Regions from separate parts of the Paenibacillus sp. ACRSA genome, predicted to be linked through region 1. Evidence: predicted binding sites of a transcription regulator. Region 1 holds the regulator's gene; each other region holds the start of a gene.

Region 1 (7,606 bases):
TTCGAAGGCTAAAATATGAATAAATTATTAATTTTAACTATTCAAATCCAATAGAATGACAAAAACACCAAAGAACCGTGCAGTCTGCTATTATCTGCCGGTACTTTGGTGTTTTATGGTATTAAACGAGTTAGACCTCATTATAGTTTTAGTAAAATGTAATGTTGTCCAACTGTAGCGTAGGCTAGCTATTGGGTAAAGTGTAGACCAAATCTACCTGTTCCCCATTGCTAAATCGATAGAAACGATAATAATTGTGGGTATCATCATTATAATACACTTGCCATACATAGATTCCGTTCACAACACCAGGCATAATACGCTTTATTTCTCCACCCGGTACCTCTGAGCTAAATCGATTGCGAATCTGGGTTTCAGACATGCCATTCTGAACCAGTTCACTGTGCACTACATTAGAGCCTGTTACCGGCTTGTTTGTATTGTCGAACTTCACCCATACGAGAACATCCTGCTTGTCCTTATTTTTACCTAGAAAGGTCCAATAAATGTTGTCTGCGCCCTCTTTACCTCCCCAGACATACTTACGAATATCTTGAGTGAACGTAATGTCTTGCTGCTGTGCAGCTTCAATAGCCATAGCTTCTTCATTGCGCTGATCCTGAGTGACATAGACATAATAACGTTGAAGTCCAAACAGGAGCAGAACTAGAACCAGCAACGATATCCAGATCCACTTCTTTTTTCTCTTCAAAAGCCGAACTTCCTTTCCTCTAAAACGCTGCATGATTAACGGGCAAGCAAACCATTAAATGCCGATTGAGACTCACGCAAGATGCGCTCTTCGTCCATCGTGAGGCATTCGCCGTGTTTAATCACTTGTTTACCATCCACCCATACATGCTCCACGTCTTTCGCTGAAGCTGAATAGATGGTATGTGAGATTAGATCCGTATGCGGATAGAAATGAGCTTGTTCAATGTTAAGGGCGATAAAGTCTGCCTTCATCCCCTCTTCTAATAACCCTGTATCATCTAAGAAAATAGATTTGGCGCCATAAGCCGTTCCTAACAGAAGAGCTTCTCCAGCTGGTACAGCTGTTGGATCACCCGATACGCCTTTATGAATCAGAGCTGCCAGTCTCATCTCTTCAAACATATCCAGGTTGTTGTTGCTTGCAGGGCCATCGGTTCCCAAGGATACCATTACACCAGCTTTCAGAAGATCCGGTACACGAGCGACACCTGAAGCAAGCTTCAAGTTACTACCCGGATTATGGGAAACTGCAACATGATTTCGAGCCAAAATTTCAATTTCTTCGTCATTCAGGTGTACCGCATGAGCAACAAGGGAGGGACGGGAGAAGAATCCCAGTTTCTCCAGATGAGCAACAGGACGAAGTCCATAATCAGTCACATTTTGCTCCACTTCTCGGATCGTTTCTGACATGTGTGTATGCAGAGGCAGATTCAAGTCGTGCGCAACTTGTACAAGCTTCTCTATGTAATCCGGCGGACATGTGTATGGAGCGTGCGGTGAGATAACCGTTGTAATACGGCCATCCGCTTGTCCATGCCACTCACGGGCAAATGCAGCCGATTCTTCCAGCTTACGCATCTGCTCTTCTTCTGAACACAGACCAATAACTCCACGAGCCAGAGAAGCGCGAATACCGGATTGTTCTACCACTTTAGCCACTTGATCCATATGATCATACATATCGAGGAAAGCCGTAGTTCCGCCTTTTAGCATTTCTAACACGGATAGGGATGATCCCCAGTACACATCTTCAGCTGTCATTTTGGCTTCCATTGGCCACATTTTTTCCTGTAACCATACCTGCAGCGCTAGATCATCTCCATGTCCTCTTAGTAGTGACATTGCCGCATGACCATGCGTATTGATCAGACCCGGTAGGAAAAGAAGTCCTTTCCCATCCACTTTGGGCAGGCTCTCGTCCCCTTCCGGCAGTGTCTCACCAATATGCACAATCTTATCATCTTCCACAACCATATAACCTTGAACCACTTTCCAGTCCAAACCACTATTTACTGCAAATTTGCCGTTATGAATAACCCATTTATTTGTCGTCATCTTCCTCGTCGTCCTTTCCATTCTCCAGGTAATAAGCAAGGCTGAGCAGATCCGTCGTAAAGTCAGCATGGTGAATGCGAATATGCGGCGGCGTTTTCAAGATCGTTGGCGCAAAATTAAGTATAGCCTCGATACCCGACTCGACCAGTTGATCAGCTACATTCTGAGCTTCTGTATCTGGAACTGTAATTATGCCGATACGAATATTATCCTTTTGGACAGACTCTGATAATTCATTCATCGGTTGAACTTTCAAGCTATTAATCTGAGTGCCAATCTTGGGACCGTAGGCATCAAACACGGCAACAATCTTCATGTTATCTTTCAAGTATGCATTGTAATTAGACAAGGCGTGTCCAAGATTACCCGCACCAACCAATGCCACGTTGATTTGCTGATCGATCTTCAGGATGTGACGAATCTTTTCGATCAAGTAGGAAACGTCATAGCCAATCCCTTTGCGACCAAAATCACCAAAATAGGCTAGATCCTTCCGGATCTGAGCTGGATTAAGATCCAAGCGTAGTCCTAGTTCTTGAGAAGAAACCGTAGTAACCTCACGTTGACTCAATTCACTCAAATAACGCAAGTAAACTGGCAAACGCCGCACGACAGCTTCTGATATTTTATCTGATTTCATTCGTTTACTCCCCTTTACCAATGTGACCCTGTAGATAGATTAAATAGGAGGCACCCTGCATGCCATACAAAATCACGGTTTACGTGGACAGGATGCCTCAATGATATACATTATGATAGCAGTAATCTTTATTTCTCAATTATTGAATCTTATAAATTTTACAACTAATTGTGATCATGGTGCAACGCTTGCGCGTATAGCCCTATTCCGAAGCCTCATCAGTAGGCTGGTCTAACCACTCACGAATTCGTGGAACCATCTGTTCGGTTAGCATATGCTCCATTTTGGGGCCTGGTAACGAATATAAGAAATACTTACCGTAATATGCTTCAATGACCCGTGTATCGTATACAATGACGATGCCTCTGTCCTTCGCTGTCCGTACAAGTCTTCCGAAGCCCTGCTTGAAACGAATAACAGCTTGTGGCACAGATAGCTTCATAAATGGATTTTTCTTCTGTTGTTGCAACAGCTCGCTTTTCGCTTCCAATAATGGATGATTAGGCGGCTGGAATGGCAATCTAACAATTGCAAGACAAGTGAGTGCTTCCCCTGGAATGTCTACACCTTCCCAAAAGCTGCTGGTACCCAAAAGTACTGTTGCCTTGGCGTCTTGGAAGCGGCGTGTGAGCTTCGAACGGCTACCACTATCCACCCCTTGACCGAGCAGCGAGATATCGTTACCCGCCAAGGCTTCCTTGAGCGGATCATACACTTGTCTCAGCATCCGATATGACGTAAAGAGCACCATCATTCGTCCACGTGTCGCAATGGCCGTTTCGGCTAATGAATGCACCAACATATCAACAAAGTGTGCATCCCCTACGCTGCCTTTTAAACTTGGGAAATCACGTGGAATAACAAGCAAGGCCTGATCCCTATAACGGAACGGAGACGGTAGCAAGGACGTAAGCAGACGGTTATGGTCTGCTGCTTCCTGCAATCCTAGTTGCTCAATCATAAATTGGAATGACTTATCTACAGAAAGTGTAGCTGAAGTCAGAACAACGCTTTTCTTTTTGTCGAAGAACAATTCCTTCAGTTGTGCGCTGACATCTACAGGAACCGCATAGAGCTGTAGCGATTTACTTCGGAACTGTCCACTTGCTTCCATCCAATAAACAGTATTGACATCATCCATACGCATGAAGAAACGTAGATTCTCTTTGAGTAGGGCAAGATCCTTCAGAAGGCCTGTAATATCCGTAATCAAGCTATCGGATTGATAGTCATCTTGTTCTTCCTTGATCTCAAGTAACAGCTTATCACCCTTACGAATCAAGTCACCTAACGTTACGTAAATTTGATTCTCATCCTCTTGAAGCGCCTGCCACTTATCAGGTTTCTGCGACGGCTTCAATCGAAGAGAGAATTGACCTGTCTCCCCTGGGGAAGCATCGCTACGCTCAGGAAGAAGATTAAATAAAGATTCGCTCAATCTGTCCCACATGTCCTTGACTTCAACAGCAAGCGGGAACATCTGATCAATAGCTGAACCCCATTGTACTGATTTTTCATGGCTTGATAGCTGGGAGCGAAGCATAGGCAACTGACCGTTACGGCTATCTTTAAATAGACGTGTGAGTGTATGAACCATCGTGAAATATTTCATATGCAAGCCTAGATGTTTACCTGCTACGTCCTCTAGGTGATGAGCCTCATCTATAACAAGACTTTCATACGCAGGAAGAAGCTGATGACTTGCCTTCACATCGGTAAATAATTTGGAATGATTCGTAATTACGATATCTGATAAGCCTGCTTCATGCTTCGCCCGGTGATAGAAACATTTGCGGAACCATGGACAAGATCGCCCAAGGCAGGATTCGGACTCGCTCTGAACCGTCTCCCAGAAGTCCCCACCACGCGCGCTCAGGTTCAGTTCTTCGTCGTCCCCTGTTTCTGTCTGAGCAAGCCAAACAATCATCTGTGCTGCTGTGAAATAGTCCTCTTTGGGTGTAGCAAATTCACGTTTGTTGATTTTGTGTTCGAATTTGCGCAGGCACAAATAATGACCCCGACCTTTGAATACAGCAGCTTTAAACGGAAACGGTACAACTTCAGTAAGCATTGGTATATCCCGTTCTCTAAGCTGCTCCTGCAGATTAATGGTGTGAGTGCTCACCATCACTTTCTGTTCTTGCTTCACACTTTCATAAATGGCTGGTAACAGATACCCCAGAGACTTACCTGTCCCCGTACCTGCTTCAATAAGCAGGTGCTTCTCTTCATCCAGAGCCTGTCTCACACTGCTGAACATTAAAGTCTGTGCTTCCCGTTCCTCGTAGTGATCCAGGGTATCTCTGAGATTGCTTCGAACCTGATCCATGAATTGCTCAAAACTGACACCATCCAGCGGATTACCCTCCAACTCATTGCGTGGAGCACCAATGTCCATCCAATCACTCACATTAAGCGCTAATTGGCGATAATAGGTGTGTCCATCCAGGTCCTGAATAGGTTCAGCTTCCTTCTCACTTCGCATACCATCGAGGTACCAACCGAAATCGCTATCCTCTGGTGCAAACAAGTCAGACAAACGCTGAATCGTAATAAGTGGCAATTCCCGTAGCTCATCCAAGCACTTCAGCAGTACATGCGCGGTAGCTAACGCATCGCTATCCGCCTGATGCGGACGGTCATGCTCAAATCCGAATTCAGTCGATACATATCCTAACTGGTAGGAGCTAAGTGAAGGAAATGAGATTTTGAGAAAATCAATGGTATCCAAAATTCGTCCTGTGAATGGCAAATATCCACAACGGTCTAACGCATTTTGAAGAAAATGAAAATCAAATGCGACGTTATGACCAACCAGAACGACATCGTTCAACAGTGGAACCATCTCCATCATCATCTCTTCTAATGAAGGAGCGTCCGCAACATCTTCTTCGGTAATACCAGTCAACCCCGTAATAAACGGTGGAATCGGTACGCCCGGATTCACATAAGAGCTATATATTTGAGATATGCTGTAGTCATGATCTATGATGGCAAGTCCGGCCTGTATAATTTCACCGTCGGACTGCGTGCCGGTTGTTTCGAAATCCAATACGGCAAATTTCATTGCAATGTACGATCCCTTCCATTCCAGTCTATGTTACAGCATAGCAAAAAAAAGGACGTTTGAAAATTAACTGACAAAAAAAGGCGGTGCCTCCTCCGTAATCCCCGAGGAAGAAACACCGTCTTCATGCTGGCTACTCCATTTTTTTATCCCATTGCAGTCAGCCAATTCCGAATTGCAATTGTCCTTTGTTTTGCCTGCAAGCTTCCATATTATACAGTGGTTCGGTCAACGTTGGGTCATGCTGAAGCGCCTGTGCAAACAACGAACATGCTCCTTGTGGATTCGCAAGCTTGGCTTCAATACATCCAAGGGCATTGCAGACTAGCCCCTTTAGACGTGGTGATCCCTTAAGTCGCAATATACGATGTAAGTGTGCTAATGCCTCTGTATTTTGTTCCAAATTGAGATGAGCAAGCGCCAGATAATAACGAGTCAATGCACTATCTGGATAGTCGGCTACAATCCGCGAAAATTGGGTAATGGCTTGCGGGTACATCTGCAATTTGAAATAACCTTGACCGCGGCTAAAGCACTCCAAATGAATTTCAGGTAGTGCCGTAACGGCTTCCTGCTCCGGTTCAAGCGACGCAGGTTTGACCAGCTCTTGTTCACGTACCTGACTCATCTTCTCCTCAAACATCAGCCACTCATCAATCATGCCATCACTCATCCGCTTGAGCAAATTCCACTTTTGAAGCAACTCCTGTTTGTTCAGGCCTTCAGCGGAAGGGTAGCGCTTGATAATTTCATCTAACATGTCGTTCATTTCTGCGAAAACATGCTGGAACATCGATGCATCCCCACCCTTGAAAAAATGAATTAGTGCAGTGACCTGTACTCATTTTTTGCTTGATGCACCGATTTCATTCCCCTTACCAGTCGATTACATAATTGTTGCGTGGATCTCTTGTTTCAAGGTTTGAACAGGCTTATTCTGCTCGTCTACAAAGACAACGGTTGGTTTATGAGCATTAGCCTCCTCCTGAGACATCATCGCATATGAAATAATAATTACGGTATCACCAGGTTGAACCAACCGAGCAGCCGCTCCATTGAGACAGATCACACCACTGCCACGCGGGCCAGGAATGACGTACGTTTCCAGACGTGCTCCATTATTATTGTTAACAATTTGAACCTTTTCATTTTCCATCAAATCGGATGTTTCCATCAGATCTTCATCGATGGTTATACTACCCACATAGTTCAAATTCGCTTCCGTGACGGTAGCGCGGTGAATTTTGGATTTCATCAGTGTTCTAAACATGAGACAGCACCTCCGATTTGTGCAACTTAATATTATCAATCAATCTTGTTTTTCCAAATTTAACTGCAAGGGCAATTAAGACATCCTCACGTCCGTACACCATTTCATGATCAGCTAGTGGCTGTAAGCTTGGAAAAGCTTGAATTTCGGCATAATCAATAACTGCCAGTGGTGACGCCTGAATTACCTTACGTAACATCTCGCGAATGTCCGCCGCAGTTACCGAGGAATTGGTATCTATAGTCTCTTGAGCTAATCGCAGTGCCTGTGACAGCACGAGTGCCTGCTCACGCTGTTCTTCGCTTAAATAGACGTTCCTTGAGCTTAGAGCCAAACCATCGCTTTCACGCACGATTGGGCAAGGTACAATCTCCACCGCCATGTTCAAATCATTGACCATTTGCTGAATAACTGCCACCTGTTGCGCATCCTTCATGCCAAAAAATGCACGCTGCGGTTGCACGATATTAAATAACTTAGAAACCACCGTTGTGACCCCATCAAAGTGCCCTGGGCGGGATGCTCCGCACAAACGATCCGTTAATTGGGAAACAGACACTGTTGTCTTCGTAGGCTC
Region 2 (7,606 bases), on a different contig from region 1:
TTTTGACTCCAACTCTGTGGTACAGTGAGCCGCCAAGCAATTGTCCAAAAATACCGCCCAGAGATTGAATCAGGATGACAAATCCGGCGTTAGCCATCGTCCGACCTAATTCGTCAAACACATACATCGTGGTCAGCGGCCACATCAAGGCACTGCCTGTCGCGTTGACCAGACTTGCCAGCAAAAATACTTTTACTTCCTTAGGATAGGAATCCAGCCATCTCATAATCTTCGTTCATGCTCCTTCATGCACCAACCTGTTTCCGTAGAAAAAGCTCTCACAACGACTGGCATGACCAGCCGAAGCGAAAGCCTGTATGGTAAAGTTTATATCATATGAAATTGATTCAATATGAATCTATATTACCTCAAAAAAACCAGCTTGCAAGCACACTCACTGACGCTTCACTTCAACAGTGGCAGAGAAGAATGTCGCTCCATTCCCCATATCAGACAGACGATTGGACGTCAGCTTATTGACGCGCTGTTTCTTCCCTTCGTCATCCCACCACAAGCCTTGGCTAATGACCGTTCCTGGGAGCATCGCTTCGGTAATTTTCGCTGTAAGCTCAATCTGTCCACGTTCGTTCCACACGAGCACCGTGTCGCCCTCTTCCACGTTTCGACGTACGGCATCCTCTGGATGAATCTGTAGCATAGGCATTTTCTCCAGACGTTGATGCTTCTGCGTATTCGCAAATGACGAGTTCAAGAAGTTATGATTCGGCGGAGATACAAACATCAGCGGATATTCATCTGTAACACTGGCAGGTCGCTCTCCATCATAACCTTCCAAGGACGTGCGGTACGTAGGTAGGGCTGGTAATCCACGCTGCTCCATCGTTTCGGAGTACAATTCAATCTTCCCAGATGGCGTTGGCAATCGATCCAAGTAAGAATCATAGGGCGTCATATCCAGCTTCACAAACCGCTGTTCCTTAAGGGCCTCCAGCGTTACCCCGTTCATATACGGGTTATCTGTATTCTGGAGTGCTGCCTCAATCATCTGTTCTGGCGTCTCGCCAAAGATCTCAGAATCATACCCCATCGCCTGTCCAAGTAAGGAGAACAACTCAACATTGCTCTTACTCTCCCCGATCGGTGCGATGACAGGTTCCTGCAATTGTACGTACTGATGCCAGTAGGACGTGTATAGGTCTGTTGCTTCAAATGAAGACTTCGCAGGCAGCACAATATCTGCGTATTTGGCCGTATCCGTCATAAATAGATCGTGTACAACCGTGAATAAATCTTCTCTTGCAAAACCTCGCTCCACCCGCTCGGAATCCGGTGCAACAACCAGTGGGTTGCTGCAATACACTAACATCGCTCGGATTGGCTGATCTGCTTCGAGCAGCGCTTCACCAATCCGGTTCATGTTTACTACTCGCGGCTCTGGATTATGCCGCAGATCTGGACGCTCCAATGCATCGCTATTGGTGCTCGCATAGCTATTCGTGCGCACGGCACCGCCGCCGCGCTGCAACCAGTGGCCTGTGATCGCAGGCAGACAAGATATGCTGCGCACACTCATACCACCATGATCATGATGCTGGAGGCCATTGCCGATATGAATATGCGCTGCGTTCGCCTTGCCGTACAGTTCAGCCAGCTTCACGATGTCAGCTTCCGGCACGCCAGTAATGCGTGCCACACGCTCTGGGGTATAACTTTGAACATGATCACGTAGTGCGTCATGTCCTACGGTATACTTTTGCATAAAGGCTTCGTTCGCCATCCCACGTTCAAACAACACATGCATGACTCCCAGTGCTAGCGCACTGTCTGTACCCGGGTAGAGCGGGATAAACCAATCTCCCCATTGAGCGGTACGGTTGCGGTGTACGTCGATCACGACGATCTGAGCGCCCTTCTTACGAGCTTTCTCTGCGAGTACAACCTGATGCATATTCGTGCTGACAATGTTACCTCCCCATACGATGATGAGATCCGCATGCTCGGTATCCTCTGGGATTGTCCCTTGATTAGCGCCCATTGTATATTTCCAGCCGGTATTGCCCGCCGCATTACAGATTGTCTGCTCCAGCATGCTCGCTCCAAGTGCGTTGAAGAAACGTCGATCCATGCCGTCAACTCCGAGAATGCCCATATTGCCATAGAAGCTGTATGGCAGAATGCTCTCTGATCCGTACGCCTCCGCAATGGAACTGAATTTGGACGTAATCTCGCCAATCGCTTCGTCCCAGCTGATCTGTTCGAACTTGCCTTCACCCTTGGCGCCAACCCGTCTCATCGGATATTGAAGCCGCTCAGGGTGATATACACGCTCGGTCATATTTCTAACTTTGTTACAAATGGCGCCCTTGGTGATTGGATGATCGGGGTTTCCCACAACCTTTACAATTTTTCCGTTCTCTTTATGTAACAGCAGACCGCATGTATCCGGGCAATCGAGTGGACAAACTGCCGGAAATACACCATTCTCCTGATTAATCATGTTGAAGTTCCTCCCCTGTAAAAGCTATCTCTCTATCATATCTTCTCTGGTGCGTTACCGTAAAGAGAACAGTTCATTTTCACATTTACACAAGACGCCATTTTTTTGCAAAAAAAGTTTTTTGCTTTTGATTCATTCTCCAGATTCAGGGGTAAATAAAAAACAAGGCATTAGGCTAGTGTTTCCCCACTTCCTCCTCATGCCATATCATGGACCACTCCCGAAATTCGCCATGAACAGGTTTCGTTCCCCCGAACCTTGTCATGGCGAATTTATTTTGTCTATTTATATATTATATAGAACTAAACTAATGATTATTTACAACTGTCACTTCGATGACAAAATAATCTTAACTCTGCCCCACTGACAGAAATAAACATGAAAAAACGATCTTGTTTTCGCTCTGCCACGGGGGTGCTCACCGTGATTTAGAACGAGACAAGATCGTCTGCGCTGTCATACTCCCTTGATATAATCGTTACGCCTGCTTGCTCAGCATCGGTCTAGCTTCAGGCTCGGTTGCCATTTTTAACTCCGGCTTCACTTCGGACTCGCTTTGACGAAGGTACACCATATAGTAAGCTGCTGCGACAAACAGAGCACCACCCGTCAGATTACCAAGCCATACCGGTATGAAGTTCATGATGTATTGTGCCCACGAATAATGCCCTTCGAAGATTGCCGCAGGAATTAAGAACATATTCGCTACAACGTGCTGGAAGCCGATCGCAACAAAGGCCATCGTAGGAAACCAAATGCCGAGCACTTTACCACTCATCGTATCTGCTGCGTAGCACAACCACACCGCCAGAGCGACCAACCAGTTGCAACCAATACCGGAGATGAAGGCTTGCAAGAATCCGTCATGCAGCTTATGTCCCGCCATATCCACGACCTTCGCTAGATATACGCCCTCACTCGTTAGCCCTAACACATGACCAAACGCATAAGCCACGAAGATTGCTCCTAGAAAGTTTCCAATCGTCACTAAAGTCAGGTTCTTGAACATGCTTCCCACCGATAATTTACGTGCGATTGTAGCTAGAGGTACCGCCATCATATTGCCAGTTAGTAGCTCTCCGCCACCAATAAGCACAAGAATAAGACCTAATGGGAAGACAGACGCACCAATTAGGTTCACTAGGCTCCCCCACTCTGCCGGAGCAGAGGCAATCACCCGTATATTCAGCAGAAATCCTAGAGATATAAAAGCCCCTGCCATGAAACCAAGGATAAGTACAGATGAAACAGGATTGTGAGCCTTCTTAATCCCGCTCTGCACCGTGTATTGTGCAACCTCAAGAGGTGATTTGACCGCCATCGCCATTCTCTCCTTTGCTTCTCATATTGAATGGATCGTTCTTCAGTTCATGCCTGAGTTTTTATAGCTTCACTGTCTGATCTAATTGTATCTTGGCTGAAGATAAAACTTTGTGCAAATAATCACAAACATTAGATGCATTTTTATTTATTGATCCGTTTTCTAACTGATTATCACTTCAAAAAGAAAAATCAGTTTATTCGTTTTTCCATATCATGTATAATTATAGTTAAATGAAACATTGTTTCACATAATGAAACAAAAGGGTGATCGATATGAAAGCTATCCTTGTAGAAGAGTTTGGTTCAACCGAAAATATGAGATATGTAGATGTTGAAATTCCTTCGATTGGATCAAAGCAAGTCTTAATCCGCGTAATGGCGACCAGTGTTAATTTTGCAGATGTTAAAGCGAGGTACGGCAACAAAGGACAAGGGAAAATTCCGTTCATTCCAGGACTTGAAGCATCAGGTATTATTGAACAAGTTGGCGACGAAGTAGCATCATTAGCCGTAGGTCAACGAGTAATGGCGTTCCCTCACCATGGTTCGTATGCAGAGTATATTGTGGCAGATGAGAATCTAACTTTTGCCATTCCTGACTCTATTCCTTTTGACGTTGCAGGTTCATGTGGTATTGTCTCCTTTTTGTCCTATAAACTGCTTGCTGACGTAGCTAATATACAAGATCAAGATCAGGTTCTTATTCATTCTGCCTCTGGAGGAGTAGGAACAACAGCTATTCAAGTCGCCAGAGCATTAGGTGCCAAAACGATTATTGGTACGGTAGGTAACGAATCCAAGATTCCCGTGGCTTTAGAGGCTGGAGCAGATCATGTCATCTGTTATACTCATGAGAATTTTACACAGAGAGTGAATGACATGACGAATGGGACGGGTGCCAATATTATATTAGATTCCATTGGTGGTGAGATAACGGAGCAGAGCATGAACTGCTTATCTCGATATGGACGCTTAGTTGTATTCGGGAATTCAAGTGGGAAGTATGCACAACTTCAGGCAAGTGAACTTCATTCAAGTTGTCGCTCCGTCCTCGGATTTAGCTTAGGAACAACAAGAAAAGAGCGGCCACAGGTATTAAAGGATACTTCATTACAAGTATTCCGCATGTTAGAGCGTGGGCAGATTAAGTTGAATATAAGTCAAAAGTTACCCTTGAAAGATGCTCCATTAGCCCATCAATTCATTGAAAGCAGGAACAGCACTGGAAAGATTGTGTTATACACTGAACATTCATAAGCAGTACTTGGATCTACGTATAATTCGTTTATTTCCAGCTAATTAGAGAAAATACTCTTCTCTTAGAACAAGCAAAAAGCCAGCGATTACTCGCCAGCCTTTTGGTTTGATTAGTACCTTTGATTAATACCTGATTTACCTTTTATTCACTCACTAATTCGAGCTTACTTACACCAACGCTGGTGCTTTCACTTCAATTGGAGGTAGAGCTTGCAATCCAGCTGTGTTCAAGAAGTTCCACGGTTTATTGTAATGTGGCTGGAAGAAGAAGTCGATGAACGCGAGCTCATCTACCGTCATGTTGTTCTGGATGCAGACCGAGATGGTATTGATCGATTGTGTCAGATCCACTTGGGACATCACTTGTGCACCAACAATGCGGCGAGTTGCTTGTTCATAGACCACTTTGAGCAGCAGCTTCTCAGCTGTTGGCATGAACTCCGGACGGTAGCTATCCTCCAACACGACAGCCTCAACCATCAAGCCTTCATCTGCTGCAGATGTTTCCGTCATACCTGTACCTGCAATGTTTTGATCGTAAATTTTGATACCCGATGTACCTTGTGTACCCATATACGGTGTTGTAGGACGAACCAAGTTACGCGCTACGAGAGTTCCCATCCGTACAGCATTGGTTGCCAGTGGGATGTAAGATGCTTTACCTGTTGGGTTGTAATGAATCGCACAGCTATCGCCTGCGGCGAAGACGTCCTTCTGACTCGTTTGCATATATTTATCTACAATGATAGCGCCGTTCGGCAGCATATCCACTTGACCTTTGAGCAGCTCCGTATTCGGGCGGAAACCGATGCATAGGATAACGAGATCCGTTTCAAATTCACCTTTGGATGTAATAACTTTGCTCACTTTGCCATTCTCACCGGTAAATTTCTGTACCGTCTGACCCAATGCCAGCTTAATACCGCGGCTAGTCAGCGTGTCTTCGATGGCATCTGTAAATTCAGGATCAAGGTATTTGTTCAAAATACGATCCACGCTATCAATCAAGGTAACTTCTTTACCGTTCATTTGGAAAGCTTCGACCAGCTCAACACCAATGTAACCTGCACCTACAACCGTGATGCGTTTGGCATCTTTGGCTTTTTCGATAATGGTATTGGAGTGGTTATAGTTTTTGCAGAGCAGGATGTTATCCATCTCAATACCTTCCAGCTTCGGAATAACCGGCCATGATCCTGTAGTGACAATGAGCTTATCGAAAGTATCTTCGAATTCTTCCCCCGTTTGCAGGTTTTTAGCCTGAAGTTTGTGATTAGCCGTATCAACGGCTGTAACTTCATGCAGCATTTTGGTTACAACGCCCAGATCAGCAAGCTGATTGGGGGACGAGTAGAACAGTCCATCTGGATCTTTCACCACGCCACCAACATATAGCGCAATACCACAAGATAAGAAGGAGATGTTGTCATTGCGCTCGTACACGGTGATCGTTGCGTCTGGATACAATTTGGCGGTGTTAACAATAGCTGCGGTTCCTGCGTGTGTACATCCGATAACTGCGATTTTCATTTAAAATTCCTCCTTGAGTGTATGAAAAATTGTAGGATTTATAACGTTAATTAAGTTGTGAAATATTTCACTACTTTGTCGATACTGTCCATGTGATTTATTTCACTTTATACACTCATTATAATGTGATCTTTTTCACATTGCAATAGGTTTCTGAAAAAAAATTTCTAAATGCAGTTTAACTCGGCTGGCCTGCTATTGATATGATCCCTCGACCTGGGTACTGGCTATGCATGTATTGCATGGCTTCACGACGTTATTTTCCCCTGAAAACAAGCCCTTTATGCTCCGATATGATGATCTGCATTGCTTCAAATGAACACACAAAATGGGTTAGTTCAAACCCTACTTTAACGTAAATCAAGAGAAATAATCCCATTATTTTCAATAATATAAGGTAAATGGGTTGATTTTCATATTGGTAAGCGCTTACAATATAGATTATGATCCTTTATTTGGATTTTATTTAGTACAAATACCAAAATTACAGGAGGCGTTCATTTGAAGAAACATTCAGTGCCTGCCACACTCAAATTGGTTCCCGTCGCACTTGCCGTTGCCATGATGACAGCCGGAGTAGCTGTACCTTACGGTGCTTCTGCTGCTTCCACTGCCCCTGCTGCTGCTGATTCTCCACCCGTAACAATCAAAACCGAAGTTCTGTCCTCCAAAGCTTCAGCAGGTGTAGATGTCTCCTCTCTGCTTCAGAAGTTTAGGGATTTCAGTAATTTTGCCACTGGTGATCTAGCCAAGGACACAGCCTATGCACTCAATATCGTCTCATGGCAGATGCCGCACGGCGGATTCTACAAAGACATGGAAGAGCAATATGCAGCACCTTGGGATGGCGTGACAGCACGCTCTGGCTGGAAGGACCCAAATGGCACTGAACTCGGGACGTTTGACAATGATGCTACAACATCAGAGATCCGTTTCCTGGCTGATATGTATAGCAAAACAGGAAATTCCGTCTTTAAGGACAGCGTCCGTAAAGCCGTCGGCTTTATCCTGACCTCTCAATATCCGTCTGGAGGATGG
Region 3 (7,606 bases), on a different contig from region 1:
GGTGCTGCGCGCACCCGCGAGCGTCCGCGAAGGGCTGCTTCAGCTCTGCGGCGGCGAGCCTCCAGCCGCAGGGCAGCCCTTCGCGGACGAAGTGCCCGCCGCCATCCGCACAGCGGAGGCACTTGTGGCGGGCACGCTCGCGTTGCTCGCAGGGCGGCGGCATGCCGCGCGTGCATGGGCCGAACTGGCCCAGTGCAGCTCGCTGCAAGCCACCGCCGCAGGCCGCCCGGCGACGACCGTTACGCCGGGCGTACGTGCATTGTTGCGCCTGACAGCTCCTGGCGCAACCACTGCTGACAGCTATGCAGCGCAATGCCAGCTGCTATGGGTACACTTATAGAGGGTGTTCCCAAAGTCCGTTACTCCATTTCTATCTTCATCCCATCTTCTCGGTAAACCGATCTGTTTGAACACGCACTTATAAATCCCGGCGTTTAATCGGTTAACTTTTACGAATGACTGCCCGAAAACAACGAATGGGGGTGCCATACATGTCAGACCAGATGGCATCCTCAGGCTCTTCCACGCTCAGCTTCCCATCAATCGTTAATCCGGTAACAGCCATGATGGTCTCCAGCAGGTCAGGGCGCATCTCGGGCACGTCAAACGTTGCGATTAACCTTCCATCTGGCTTCATGACTCGGGCGAATTCTCGAAACGCACGTAACATCGTGCCTGTATCTAGATGCTCCAATACAGAGATGCAGAAGACGCGGTCGAATGTGCTTGCTTGATAGGGTAACTGAGCAAGATTAGCCTGTGCACGGTGCAGTTTGGTTAGATAGAACTCAGGAAAATCACGTGCGGCTTCTTCGCCAAAGTCTGAGATGATATCCAGCAGGATGGCTTCCTCCGATAATATGCGATCATCCCAATCGCAGGCATGAACCTCCTGACATTGCTCTGCGAGCCAGAATTTGAAGGGGTGTGAGATGCCACAGGCAGCGTCTAGAACAACGTCACTCGGACGAGCGAATTGACGAGCCCATTCGTATTCATAAGGTCTGCTCCACCATGCCGGATGTAAGGGGAATATCAGTGTATCGGTCTTAGGATCATTACGTCGAACATATCTAGATTCCATTAATTCTGTCTGATCCGCTGCATCCATCATCATCGAACCCCTTCCTTCATATCTGCGTCAGCAAGAAATGTACGGAGTACCTCACTCCATTTGCGTTTCCATCGGGATAGATCATAGGCGAGTGCTGTTTCGCGTGCATAGATGCCAAGACGTTCCCGCTCGGCTCTGTCTTGGACAAGTCGGACGAGAGCAGCAGTCAACGCTTCTTGGTTTGGCGGAACGAGCAATCCGTTGAATCCGTCCTGAATTAGATCGTTTAGACCACCCACATTAGAGGCGACCACAGGTAACCCGCAGCTCATTGCTTCCAGGCAGGCATACGAGGTGCCCTCCGAGAAAATCGTAGGAATGACCGCAATATCGACATGATGGTATGCCTCACGAATATCCCTGAAATCATACGTACGGTGAAATATCCGCTCGGCATGCGGGTGTGTGCGGTGCCAGTAACGGAAGGAACGGCCTACGGTACTGCCTTCAACCAGTTCTCCGGCGAACTCGATCTCCAGATCAGGAAAGGCTCCAAGCAACTGATCTGCCGCCAGCATCATCGGAATGATGCCACGTTCCAGGCTGACACGACGAGGATAGAGGATACGTACAGGGCGGGAGCTGGCATCTGGTTCGTTCAACTTATTCGCTACAGCCAACCCTGCAGGCTGTTCTTCACTTTCTTCACTTTCTTCATCCTCTTCGTTCTGCACCTCCGGCTTCTGTGTAAACATGTTCTTAGGTACATCCCCATCTATATGCTGATCTCGCTCTAGCTCAGGAGATGGGGAATCAGACGTGCTGGAGATGACGATACGATCTAAACTATCTTCATGCTGCTCTAGGTCTTCCTTCCACTGGGATAGCCACTGTGCCTCCTGTTCTTGCTGCATCTGACGCCGAGGAGGAGCAGGGGTGAAGTATGAGGTATCGACTGCATTCGGAATTAAAATGAGCTGTGCAGGGTCACTGAACGTGCATGAAGCACGACAATAAGTCTGAAAATGAGAATCCACAGATACGATATTCAGCAGTCCATCGACAGCCTGCTGAATATGCTCGGCAACCTGTTGCTTTGTTTCAAGCGGTAGGCCAGGACGATCCCAATTAATACCGTGGCAGATACCGAGACTGCCTGGTTTATAAGCAATCGGTTGCCAGATGCAGCTAGCATAAATGATAGGGCCGCGTGCAGCATCGGCCATTCGGGCGAAGGCTTCAGGCACATCGTTCATATCGTATGGGTAACCGAAAACGTCAATCTGTTCTGTACGTGTCTGAAAAGCTTCGAAATAGGATAGTTGATGCACTTCAGGGATATGTCCCATCTCATGTATGACACTGCATAGATCCAAAATATATCGTTCCAGTCCACCCCCAAACACCCGTGCAAACTCCCGGTTGTACCCGTCTGTGAAGCTGTGCGTTAGAATGCTGACTACCCCCATGTCACTGCTCCTCCTTCCAAGGAACCAGCCGGGGTTCCGGATCAAGAATAGACTCATAGTGTTCGAGACTGCCCCATTGTCCATCAGGATCAATGCGCTTGTAACGCAGATATTTACGCACCCGATCTTCCAGACTACCTGCCCAGCCGAGGTGTTGTACTTTTAATTCGGTATGGATGCCAGGCAAGACCATGCAGGATAGGGGGAGACGGGGAACGTGATGATTTTGCTGTGGGTAGAAGTAGGGATATTCAGGTATATATCGCACAAGTGAGGCTGTGTGCCTCTGGTGTAGGTTCCATAGTTCATCCTCTCGATAGTGAGTACGTCCACCCCACATATCGTAGAACCGAAATGCAACCCAGTCCGCATGCTCCTGGTTAATGAGCTCCCGCACGGCTTGTTTGGCTTTTGTCCCGTACAACTCATCAGCATCAACAGATAGGAGCCAGTCTGGTGAGGTACTCACAGCCGCTTGCCATAAGACGTTACGTAGACGCCATTCCTGAGCAAATAACGGTTGTTCAAGCACCTCTAAGCGGACAACCTTGGGATAAGACCGGCAGATATCTGGCGTTCCATCTGTACTAGCATCATCCACGATCACGATCTCATCTACAAAATCACTCAGATTGTGCAGCACTTCCTCCAGATATCGCCCACGTTCGTTTCGAACCTGAAGCATTGCAGTCAGTTTGTTGTTTTGGCTTTTGCGGATTCGCCGGATGGAGGCTGGCTCTGTCTCGAGGATTGGCTCCCGCATATGCTGTCTGCGTTTCTTTGGATCAAACATTAGGGCACCTCCCCAAGTAGCTGTTGTATCGCTTGATCCAGCAGTTCCATTTCGACAATTCGGGCAAGAGCATGCTCATCATCTAGAGCTGATTCTAGAAATAATGTAACTGCTCCATGGCGTTCTCCCCGCAGGGCTAGAGCGGTAGCGGACAATTGGCGGTAATCTTGCTGGCTGGCTTGATCCACAATATCTGCGGCATGAACCAGTTTAAGTGCTTCCTCTACACGTCCGGTTTCTTGGAAAATGCGAAACTTCCAGTGCCGGGCCGTTTCTCCGCCGAGCTCATCGAGTACTTTTAGAGCCGTTCCATAATCATCATTCAGACGTAGTAATTCTGCCTGCACGAGCTGATGCTCTCCAGCCTCCAGCCAGCGACATAACTGCTCATAATGATGCCGTTCCTGATCCGTGGCGGCAGTCGTTCCATACACTTGCAGAGCGTTCTCCACTTCCCCGGCTCTTGCTTGAATGGCGGAGAGGAAGCGGTAGTGTGATTGAACACAGTCAGAGCGTCCACTTGAGATCGCATGGGCAAACGCTTCTTGAACGGTTGCAGCCGCCCGCGAGTCTTCCAATATATATTCATAAGCAGCGAGCAAAAAGGAGATCGTCTCATGTGCGCCTGTTTTGGAACGGAGCTTCCGATAATAATCCGCTCTTAGCTTACATTGAAGCTGGGTAACGGTATCTGTGGCACTGCTATGGATCTGTTGGAGTGCATGCAGGAACAGCATTTCGTAATCCAGCAGTGGAATTTCAAGCTCATCTTTTTGCATCATGCCAGTAGGTGTAGGGTCTTCCCCGCCTAGCCAGACAGTGCGGACACCTTGAAATACCAGTTTCATATAACGTGTCTCTGAGGACGTACATACCAGATTAGAAATGCCAACCAGCTTGCTAATACAGCTCTCCCAGAGCGGCGAGTCGGCTTCCTCTTGGACAGGTTCTGGCAGGAGCGTTATCAACAGATCAGGCTGAATGGAGGCTACTGCGGTAAGCCAGTACGGATGCGCAACGACTGCAACAGTACGAGGCTGTTGTAGCAGTTCTTCCGCCTCCAGTAAGGATATTAGCGTAATTGCTGCAGGTAGATCGTCTGACCGTTCCAGATGGCTAACGTAGTAGACTGCTCCTTCAGCAGCCAGTAGTGCAGCAATGTCTGGATAAGGAAATGACGACCATCCCCCTTTACGGGGAAATAGAACGTATTGAATTGGAGAGAGGGACGTCTCCTTATATTTTTGAGCTGTCTCGTTCGGATGAATCTGACTCTCGCTGGATTGTACAGGTTCTTCCACGGGCTGGATCACCTCACTTTGTTTGCATTTAGACTCGGATAACACGGATATAATTCGTTGGACTCACTCCATATGTAAAGCCTTTGTCGCACAAGGAATAGGTTGCCTGACATTAACATATGGGCATTCCGTCTCAAACATGAGCAACTTCCGTGAATAGACGAAGTTGACAAGCGTTCAAAATAACAGAGAATCATACTTTAAATTGGCACTAATGTGTGACCGTCGTCACATTTTTGTGGATTTTTCGATTAAGTTTGTGATTATTATCACATGTATAAAATAGGTAATCTGGCACAATACGTTCATCAATGTATTTGGTGGACAGACAGCGAAGGTGCAGCTTCAATCCCAAGTACATACATAATCATGCGAATAGAAGAGAAAGAAGGGGTAACGGTATGGATCCGATCATGCTATCGCGAATCCAATATGCGCTCACAACGATTTTCCATTTCTTTTTTGTGCCGCTGTCCATCGGTCTAGTGCTGCTGGTAGCGATCATGGAGACGTTGTACGTCATGAAGGGAAAAGAAATTTACAAAACGATGGCCAAGTTCTGGGGCAAATTGTTCCTGATTAACTTTGCAGTTGGCGTCGTTACAGGTATCCTGCAAGAGTTCCAGTTCGGTATGAATTGGTCGGAGTACTCCCGCTTTGTTGGGGATGTATTCGGTGCGCCCCTGGCTATTGAAGCCTTGCTGGCGTTTTTTATGGAGTCTACCTTTATTGGGCTATGGATATTTGGCTGGGATCGTTTGTCCAAAAAAGTCCATCTGGCCTGCATCTGGCTGGTGTTTGTCGGCACCTTCTTATCGGCACTGTGGATATTAGCAGCGAATTCATTCATGCAGCATCCAGTGGGCTTCGAGATTAACAACGGCCGAGCCGAGATGAATGATTTCTTCGCACTGATTACCAATGGTCAGCTGCTCGTTGAGTTCCCGCATACGATCTTTGGAGCATTAATGACAGGAGCGTTTGTTGTAACAGGAATCAGTGCCTATAAATTAATGAAAAAACAGGACGTTGAGATTTTCCGCAAATCATTCAATATTGCGATCATCATCGGTCTTGTATCCTCCTTCGGTGTAGCCTTCTCTGGGCACTTCCAGGCACAATACCTGGTTGAGACCCAACCGATGAAAATGGCAGCCAGTGAAGGAACGTGGACAACAACAGAAGACCCTGCACCATGGACGGTGGTTGCTTTCATCGATCCGGAGAAGCAGGAGAATTCAGGGGAGATCAAAATCCCAGGATTGCTGAGTTACCTTTCCTACAGTACATTTTCGGGCAGCGTCAAGGGTATGAAAGAATTGAATGCAGAATACCAGCAGACTTACGGCCCTGGAGATTACATCCCACCGGTACGTACGACCTTCTGGAGCTTCCGCATTATGATTGCGGCAGGTGGTTTGATGATTGCACTGGCTCTATATGGTACGTACCTAGCTATGCGCAAGAAGCTGGAAGTGGCGAAGCCATGGTTTATGCGTCTCATGGTATTTGCCATTTCTCTGCCGTTTATCGCGAACACCTCCGGATGGATCATGACCGAGGTTGGACGGCAGCCTTGGACGGTATTTGGCTATATGACGACGGAGGCTGGTATTTCACCGAATGTATCGGCAGGTATGATCTTGTTCTCTACCATTGCATTCACGGCTGCCTACACCGTGCTAGGTATCGTGATGGTTTATCTGTTTGTGCGTGAGATCAAAGCAGGGCCATATGCTGTAGATAAGCCAGAAGATCAGGACGAATCGGCCGATCCGTTCGGCGTGGATGGGGGGTATTCCGTTGTCACTAAGTGAGCTTTGGTTTTTGCTGATCGCCGTGTTATTTGTCGGTTTCTTTTTCCTTGAAGGCTTCGATTTTGGTGTAGGGATGTCATCAGGTATCATCGCCAAGACAGACCGGGAGCGTCGTACACTCATTAATTCGATTGGCCCGTTCTGGGATGGAAACGAGGTGTGGCTGATTACGGCAGGGGGCGCCATGTTTGCGGCCTTCCCGCACTGGTACGCCACGTTGTTCAGTGGTTTTTACCTGCCGCTAGTTGTGGTGCTGTTAGCTCTGATCGGACGCGGGGTAGCATTTGAATTCCGCAGTAAAGTAAAGCAGCAACAGTGGCGCAAAACGTGGGATATCATCATCGTTGTATCCAGTGCTTTGCTGCCCTTCTTGTTCGGCGTTGTGTTCGCTACGCTGATGAAGGGTCTGCCGATTGATGGAGAGATGCAGCTTCGTGCAGGTTTTCTAGACATCGTTAATCCATATACGGTCGTAGGTGGTTTAAGTGTGACCTTATTGTGTCTAGTTCATGGACTATTATTTGTCTCACTGCGCACTGTTGGCGACCTAAGAGAGCGTGCTCTCCATACAGCGCGCCAATTGATGCTTCCGCTTGCGGCTATGCTTGCCATTTACGCGGTGATGACCTATCTTATGACCGATATTTTCACTGTACGGGGTTGGGCACTCTGGATCATGGTGATCCTTGGGGCAGCAGCACTGGCTTTAGCGAATTATTTCGTTCGTCAGAAACGGGAAGGCTGGGCTTTTGGTATGACGGGAGCTGTAATCGCGATTTCTTTTGCTTCGGTATTTATCGGTCTGTTCCCAAGAGTGATGATTAGTTCGTTAGGCTCTGCATTTGACCTGACCGTATATAATGCTTCCTCGGGTGGGTACTCCTTGAAAGTGATGACGATTGTAGCATGCACCTTACTGCCGTTTGTCCTTGGCTATCAGATCTGGAGTTATTATGTGTTCCGCAAACGCTTGAACGAGCAGCACCACCTGGAGTACTGATATGGGACGCGGGCTGATGAAGCTGCCGGGCATCCGGCCAGTACTAGCGCTGGCTTCAGCGCTGGTGCTGCTGCAGGCGATGACGATCATTATGCAGGCCAAATGGCTTGCACAGGCCATCACAGCTATGTTTGAAGGTTCATCCATAACAGAGCAATACTCGGTACTGCTG
Region 4 (7,606 bases), on a different contig from region 1:
ATCTATGCGCTTCGGTTCTAATGTTCAGGGTGCATATACATAACGTAAGGAATGAGGAAAAGGTATGGAAGCTTTACGCTGGGACAAGCTGGTGAAACATGTTCTGGATGCAGCGGAAGAGCATCAATTATGGGTTCCTGGGGATCGGATTGTCGTCGCTGTGTCGGGCGGGCCGGACTCGGTGGCTTTTTTGCATATCATGCACGAGATAAGCTCAAGCCATATGCCGTTAGAATTGATCTGTGCTCATGTACATCATGGATTTCGAAGTGAATCTGATCAAGAAGCGGAAATGGTGGAGGCACTGGCAGCCCGTTTGGGATTGCCATTTGAGTGGATACGAGCAGATATTCCTTCTTATATGAAGATTACAGGTCAAGGATCTCAAGAGGCTGCACGAGATAGACGTTATGCATTTTTACATGAGGTGGCAAGCAAATACGATGCAGCAAGCATTGCACTTGCTCATCATGCCGACGATCAGGCGGAGACGGTCATGCTTCATTTGCTGCGTGGCAGCGGCCTATCTGGACTGAGTGGAATGAAGTTTAAACGGCGTGAAAAAAATGTGGAACTTATTCGTCCATGTCTTCGTATAAACAAGACAGACCTTGTAGAAGCTTGTAATACCAGGGGATTTCCGTACTTTACGGATGAGAGTAACTCCCTGCGTAAATATCGGCGTAATGCCATTCGCTTGGATGTCCTTCCTTTTTTGGGGCAGTATAATGGACAGTTAACGCCGTCATTGAATCGACTCGCTGAAATTGTAGGCGATGAAGACGATTTCATGGAACAAGGTGCATATGACGCATACAGGTGTCTAGTGCAGGAGAACGGCGGGAGGCTAACCTTTGAGGTGCCTTCCTTTTTGAAGTTACATGTCGCTTTACAACGAAGGTTGATTAAACTAATATTGAATTATCTGCCTTTGGACAGTGATTTTGTCGACTTTACCCGTATCGAAACCATTCGCCGGAAGGTGATGGAGCCCTCTGTGACGACCTGGAGCCTGGATATAGGACAGACACTTGTCTGTACCCGGGAGTATGATTTGATCTCCTTTGGCATACGGAATGACGTACAGGATCAAACCTACGAGTATCGTCTAACGAATTGGAGAGAAACGTATGAGTTTTCCCTCTCCGAAATCAATCGATTTCTTCGCTTGACGACCGTAATCCCCGAGGACTATCTTGTACCGGAATCAGCGAACCAAGCCGCATTCGATGCGGATAAACTGGTTATGCCGCTGATTGTGCGTTCACGGTTACCTGGAGATACCATGAAAGTCATGGGATTAAACGGAAGCAAAAAGGTGAAAAATATTTTCATCGATGAGAAAATCCCACCCTCTGTCCGTCCACGAATTCCAGTAGTGTGTGATGGAGCGGGCAACATTATTTGGTTGCCTGGTGTTCGTCGCTCGAACGTAGCACCGGTTCAAGAGGATACTTCCGCAATTTTATACATGACTGTAGGCGATTCAGCGATTCAGGGGTAGTGGTTATGGTTCAGGTAAGGCTTTCATAGTATAACTTTAGGAGGTTCGCACAGTTGCAGAATGATATTCAAGAAGTATTGATTAGCGAAGAAGAGATTCAGAGTAAGGTTAAAGAATTAGGCGCAACATTAAGTGCCGAGTATGAAGGTCGCAACCCTTTGGTCATTTGCGTGCTCAAAGGTGCGTTTATATTTATGGCTGATTTGGTTAAGAACATAACGGTACCTGTTGAAATGGATTTTATGGCAGTATCCAGTTATGGCGCTTCCACCAAATCGTCAGGTGTTGTCAAAATCATTAAGGATCTGGATGTTTCGGTTGAAGGTCGCGAGGTCCTGATTGTCGAAGACATTATTGATAGTGGACTCACACTCAGTTATTTGATTGATCTTCTTGAAAACCGTGGCTCCAAGTCTGTGCGTGTAGTCACGCTGTTTGATAAGCCATCAGGCCGTAAGGTCGAGCTAGAAGCTCATTACACAGGCTTTGACATTCCTGACGCATTCATCGTTGGATACGGTTTGGATTACGCTGAGCAGTACCGGAATCTTCCTTATATCGGGATTTTGAAGCCGGAAGTCTACACCAGCTAATATCATCCTGGACCCAAGCCTTGAGAGTTTTTTGGCTTCTGTTGAGAAGCCGTGTCGGGCTATGTTAAAATAATTAAAGTGTCTCGAGAGGAGGTAGGGGATGAATCGGTTCATCCGGAATTCTGCTTTTTATTTAATTCTTTTTTTAGTCGTGGTGGGCATAGTCCAATTCGTCAGCAATGGCGGCGAAGCCACCGATAATCCTAGATATGATCAGTTGCGTGCAGCAGTTAAGGCAAACAATGTTGCTGAATTGACGGTTCAATTCGACGGTCAGTCGTTTCTGGTAACCGGTCAATACAAAGAGAAGCCTGCAGAAGCCAAATCAGAAAACTTCTCAACGTATATTCCTCCTACGGATGAAGCGATTAGTGAGCTTGTAGCGGCAAGTGAAACTAATAATTTTCAGTTTAATCAGGAGCCAATGAGACGTGACAGTATCTGGCTGACACTGTTGACCTCTTTTATTCCTTTGATCATTATGTTCCTGTTGTTCTTCTTCCTGTTTAATCAGGCGCAAGGCGGCGGCGGTAAAGTAATGAACTTTGGTAAAAGTCGTGCTCGTCTCTATAACGAAGAGAAAAAACGGGTTACGTTTGAAGACGTTGCTGGTGCTGATGAAGAGAAGCAGGAACTTGTTGAAGTCGTTGACTTCCTCAAAGATCCTCGTAAATTTGCAGCAGTAGGTGCACGTATTCCTAAGGGCGTATTGCTCGTAGGTCCTCCGGGTACTGGTAAAACATTGCTCGCACGTGCCGTAGCCGGTGAAGCGGGTGTACCGTTCTTCAGTATTTCCGGTTCTGACTTCGTAGAAATGTTCGTCGGTGTCGGTGCATCACGTGTACGTGATTTGTTTGAAAATGCGAAGAAAAATGCCCCATGTATCATCTTTATTGATGAGATTGATGCTGTGGGACGTCAGCGTGGAGCTGGCCTTGGCGGTGGACACGATGAACGTGAACAGACGCTCAACCAGTTGCTCGTTGAAATGGACGGATTCGGCGCTAACGAAGGTATCATCATCGTAGCTGCAACGAACCGTGCAGATATTCTTGACCCTGCCTTGCTGCGTCCAGGACGTTTTGACCGTCAAATTACGGTTGACCGCCCAGATGTTAAAGGCCGTGAAGCTGTCTTGAAAGTACACTCTCGTAACAAACCTCTGACCAAAGATGTGAAGATGGATGTTATCGCGAAACGTACAACGGGCTTCTCTGGTGCTGATCTAGAGAATCTCTTGAACGAAGCGGCATTGCTTGCAGCACGTCGTAATCGTAGAGATATCTCCATGAAAGAAGTTGACGAGGCGATTGACCGTGTCATTGTTGGTACGGAGAAGAAGAGCCGTGTTATCAGTGACCGTGAGAAACGAATTGTTGCTTATCACGAAGCAGGTCACACCATCGTTGGTTATTTCTTGGAACATGCCGATATGGTACATAAAGTTACTATCATTCCGCGCGGACGTGCGGGTGGATATGTAATCATGTTGCCAAAAGAAGATCGTATGCTTGTCACCAAGCAAGAGCTGCTCGACAAAGTAACAGGACTCCTTGGAGGCCGTGTTGCAGAAGAATTGTTCATCGGCGAAATTGGTACGGGTGCGTACAGCGACTTCCAACAAGCGACAGGTATTGTTCGTAGCATGGTTATGGAATATGGTATGAGTGAAAAATTGGGTCCAATGCAATTCGGAAGTTCACAAGGACAAGTGTTCCTTGGTCGTGATATTGGACATGAACAGAATTACTCTGATTCCATTGCATATGAGATTGATCAGGAAATGCAGCGCTTTATTAACGATTGTTACGAGAAATGTAAGGACTTGCTCGTAAAACATACGAGAGAGATGCATCTGATCGCAGAAACGTTGCTTGAAGTGGAGACTTTGGAAATGGATCAGATCAAGCAATTGATCGAGACAGGTTCTCTGACTCCGGTAGCTGAGAGCAACAATGATGATGAAGGTACGCCGAGCGAAAGCGGAGAGCCAATCGTTGATAACATCGGCGATGTGCGTGTCCGTATTCAAGGCAAGGATGAAACACCTGGAACACCATCGGGTGATATTCCTAACGAAACTCCGAATCTGGATAAACCTAACGGTAATGATCCAGATGATGGTGGAACGAAACCAACATCATAATCTAAATTAATGATCTGTCTAATGACAGATACAAAGAGGAGAGCCCAAGGGCTCTCCTTTTTTATGTCTTAGAATCAATTCAAGTGGAATGATGATATACATACCGATTATTTTAAATTATATATAACGATAATGACGAGATTGAGGAAGAACCATGCAGAAAATGGGTAGTTATCGGGGAGTTCTGCAGCCTTTTCATTTATTGACAGAGTCGTGAACGTTGTGTACATTAGGTGTTAAACCGCTTGTGATTCGTTTCTCAAGCGAAAAATGGTGACGTAGACAGTCATACGAAACAGTGAACAACACTGTCCCGATAAAGGAGAGGATCACAGGTGGAAGCTCTGGCTTTAGAGCGCAAGGCTGAGATGAACCGTGAGTTGCGTGAGCGGCTGATGGAGTTGAAAAAGGAACGTAATGCTATTATTCTTGCTCATTATTACCAACGTGATGAAGTACAGGAAGTTGCCGATTTTCGCGGAGATTCATTTCTGTTAGCTCAAAAAGCTGCAGAGACCGATGCAGATGTAATCGTATTCTGCGGGGTTCATTTTATGGGTGAAAGCGCTAAAATTCTGGCACCAAACAAAACGGTTATTATTCCGGATGAACGTGCAGGTTGCCCGATGGCCGATATGGTCAACGTTGAAGGGCTCCGTAAGTTAAAAGCACAACATCCAAATGCCAAAGTGGTTACGTATATCAATTCCTCGGCGGAGATCAAAGCAGAAACGGATATCTGTTGTACCTCAGCAAATGCTGTTAAAGTGATCCAATCTGTTGATTCCGATGAAATTATCTGGGTACCTGATAAAAATCTAGGTCATTATGTGCAGCAACATACGGACAAAAAGATGATTATCTGGGAGGGCTACTGCAATACCCACGATATGCTTACAGTTAAAGATGTTGTAGAGATGAGAGCTAAATATCCGAATGCTGAATTTGTTGTCCATCCTGAATGTCGCCCAGAAGTAGTGGAGATGGGTGATTTTGTAGGCAGCACTACGGCTATTCTTGAATACTGCAAGAAGTCCACAACGAAAGAGTTCATCGTAGGTACAGAAGATGGAACAGGGTATCAGCTCCGTCTGGATAGCCCAGATAAACAGTTCCATTTTGCCACCAAGTTTCTCGTTTGCCCTAACATGAAGGTGAATAACCTGAAGAAGCTGGTGAAGTGTCTGGAAACGATGAAGCCGCAAATTTACGTACCACCAGCTGTTGCTGACAAAGCTAGAGAATCACTAGAGCGTATGTTACTGGTGAAGTAACGTGCGTTACTCTTGCTCCAAGACGGGTGAATAATATGATACCTTCATACTTAGTCGATTTTGATCTCTCCTCGCTGCCTGTAGTCGAGACGGATGTGCTAGTGATTGGTTCAGGCATTGCGGGATTGTTCACTGCCATCAAAGCCGGTGAAGAGCGCCGCGTGTTGATGATTACGAAGAAATCGTTATTGGAAAGCAACACACGGTATGCCCAAGGAGGAATTGCCGCTGTCATTGCAGAGGATGATTCCCCCGCATACCATTTACAGGATACGTTAATCGCTGGAGCAGGCTTATGCCGCTCCGCAGCGGTTGAGGCGTTGGTAAATGAAGGCCCAGATGGTGTTAAGGAATTAATCAGACTGGGAACAGCATTCGATGAGGAGAACGGCGTGCTGGCATTGACGCAGGAAGGAGCGCATAGCCACCGCCGTATTTTGCATGCAAATGGAGATGCAACAGGGTATGAAATTGTGCGAGCGCTGGCTGTAGTGGCGAATGAACACCCTGGCATTGAAGTATGGGATGAACATTTTGTTATTGATTTGATCACTGATCATGGTGAATGTATAGGAGCCCTTGTCCAAAAAGCAGATGGCTCACAGGTGTTTGTAAAAGCTCAGGCAACAGTTCTATGCTCTGGCGGTGCTGGACAGTTGTATCGATACACTACGAATCCAGAGGTCGCAACGGCTGATGGGGTAGCTGTGGCTTATCGTGCCGGGGCTGTCATTCGGGACATGGAGTTCATTCAATTTCATCCGACCTCCTTATGTTACCCGGGAGCCCCACGTTTCCTCATATCGGAGGCGGTACGGGGTGAAGGTGCTGTTTTGCGCAATGTGAAGGGCGAACGTTTCATGGAACGCTATCATGAACAGCTTGAGCTGGCTCCTCGTGATATTGTAGCTAGAGCGATTGTCAGTGAAATGGAAGCCACCAACAGCACCTTCGTCTACTTAGACATTACGCATGAATCAACCGAACTGATCAAGCATCGCTTTCCCACTATTCATGAAACCTGCATGAGGTACGGGCTTGATATGACCACAGACTGGATTCCAGTTGCACCTGCAGCCCATTACATGATGGGTGGTGTGAAGACAGACCTTAGCGGCGAGAGCAGTATTGGCAGGTTGTTCGCATGTGGGGAGGTTTCATCTACAGGAGTACACGGAGCGAATCGTCTGGCGAGCAATTCCTTGTCAGAAGCCATCGTGTTTGGGCGAAGAATAGTGGAGCGAGTTCTTACCCTTCCGCCGCTGGCTCCAATACGTTATGAGCACTTTGCTGGAGGTATCGGAAGAAAAGTCGTGGCAGAGCAAAGACCTGTATCTGAACGACGTCTACGACTACAAAAAATGATGGTTCGTTATGTTGGTCTGCGCCGCAACGGGGTTAATCTGCAAGGAGCTATGGAACAGCTTCAGCATGAATTACACTATTTTGACCAGATGCTTACACAAAGGGAAGAGATGGAGTATGCCAACCTTTTGACATGTGCATGGCTAGTGACTACAGGTGCGTTACATCGGCAGGAAAGCCGAGGGGCACACTATCGGGAAGATTTCCCGCAGCGTGATGATGTAGTCTGGCAGAAGCATAGTCTGCAGCAGCGAGAACAAGCGATTGTGGAGGAATTGATGTCATGATATTGAACGGATATAATGAGGAACTCATCGAACAAATTAAAAGCTGGCTTCGTGAGGATGTTGGTGCCGGGGATGTGACCTCCAGTGTAACGATTCCAGCAGGCCATCAATCCAAGGCGGTTATTCATGCCAAAGACAATGGTATCATTGCAGGTATCAATGTAGCTGAACTGGTGTTTCAAGTCGTAGACCCCGCGTTAGTATTTAAACCGCTGGTTCAAGATGGCGACTTGGTTACAACAGGTACTATACTGGCTGGGGTGGAAGGAAGTACACACTGCTTGTTAACAGGCGAACGGCTGGCTCTTAACCTGTTGCAACGGATGTCGGGTATTGCTACTCGTACTCGTTCTTATGTGGAAGCAATTGAAGGCCTAGCCACGAAGCTTGTAGATACACGTAAGACTACACCGGGTCATCGATTACTTGAGAAATAC

The links. The regulator Rex, encoded in region 1, represses fermentation and respiration genes when NADH is low (regulators of the CRP and FNR family bind a similar motif). The targets are predictions, from matches to a motif close to TTGTGAAATATTTCACAA.
Region 2: MH215_RS27450 (formate/nitrite transporter family protein) is a predicted target of Rex. The motif match lies at 3,890-3,907, and genes of this name have one in related genera.
Region 3: MH215_RS15215 (cytochrome ubiquinol oxidase subunit I) is a predicted target of Rex. The motif match lies at 4,875-4,892, and genes of this name have one in related genera.
Region 4: nadA (quinolinate synthase NadA) is a predicted target of Rex. The motif match lies at 4,489-4,506, and genes of this name have one in related genera.

The regions. Positions count from the first base shown of each region.
Region 1 covers NZ_JAKRNP010000001.1:202,400-210,005, forward strand. Annotated here, with positions in the region: gene MH215_RS00900 (hypothetical protein) at 185-712, opposite strand; gene MH215_RS00905 (amidohydrolase) at 748-2,052, opposite strand; gene MH215_RS00910 (redox-sensing transcriptional repressor Rex) at 2,039-2,692, opposite strand; gene dinG (ATP-dependent DNA helicase DinG) at 2,895-5,759, opposite strand; gene MH215_RS00920 (tetratricopeptide repeat protein) at 5,920-6,552, opposite strand; gene panD (aspartate 1-decarboxylase) at 6,646-7,029, opposite strand; gene panC (pantoate--beta-alanine ligase) at 7,022-7,606, opposite strand, start outside.
Region 2 covers NZ_JAKRNP010000020.1:41,095-48,700, reverse strand. Annotated here, with positions in the region: gene MH215_RS27460 (MFS transporter) at 1-226, opposite strand, end outside; gene MH215_RS27455 (molybdopterin-containing oxidoreductase family protein) at 395-2,458, opposite strand; gene MH215_RS27450 (formate/nitrite transporter family protein) at 2,937-3,779, opposite strand; gene MH215_RS27445 (quinone oxidoreductase family protein) at 4,055-5,038, shown strand; gene MH215_RS27440 (FAD-dependent oxidoreductase) at 5,207-6,568, opposite strand; gene pelA (pectate lyase) at 7,070-7,606, shown strand, end outside.
Region 3 covers NZ_JAKRNP010000004.1:391,017-398,622, forward strand. Annotated here, with positions in the region: gene MH215_RS15190 (glycosyltransferase) at 1-340, shown strand, start outside; gene MH215_RS15195 (class I SAM-dependent methyltransferase) at 443-1,117, opposite strand; gene MH215_RS15200 (glycosyltransferase family 4 protein) at 1,114-2,523, opposite strand; gene MH215_RS15205 (glycosyltransferase) at 2,525-3,316, opposite strand; gene MH215_RS15210 (hypothetical protein) at 3,316-4,617, opposite strand; gene MH215_RS15215 (cytochrome ubiquinol oxidase subunit I) at 5,019-6,434, shown strand; gene cydB (cytochrome d ubiquinol oxidase subunit II) at 6,406-7,434, shown strand; gene cydD (thiol reductant ABC exporter subunit CydD) at 7,436-7,606, shown strand, end outside.
Region 4 covers NZ_JAKRNP010000019.1:45,452-53,057, forward strand. Annotated here, with positions in the region: gene MH215_RS27175 (serine/threonine protein kinase) at 1-21, shown strand, start outside; gene tilS (tRNA lysidine(34) synthetase TilS) at 65-1,504, shown strand; gene hpt (hypoxanthine phosphoribosyltransferase) at 1,558-2,097, shown strand; gene ftsH (ATP-dependent zinc metalloprotease FtsH) at 2,198-4,243, shown strand; gene nadA (quinolinate synthase NadA) at 4,579-5,517, shown strand; gene nadB (L-aspartate oxidase) at 5,553-7,169, shown strand; gene nadC (carboxylating nicotinate-nucleotide diphosphorylase) at 7,166-7,606, shown strand, end outside.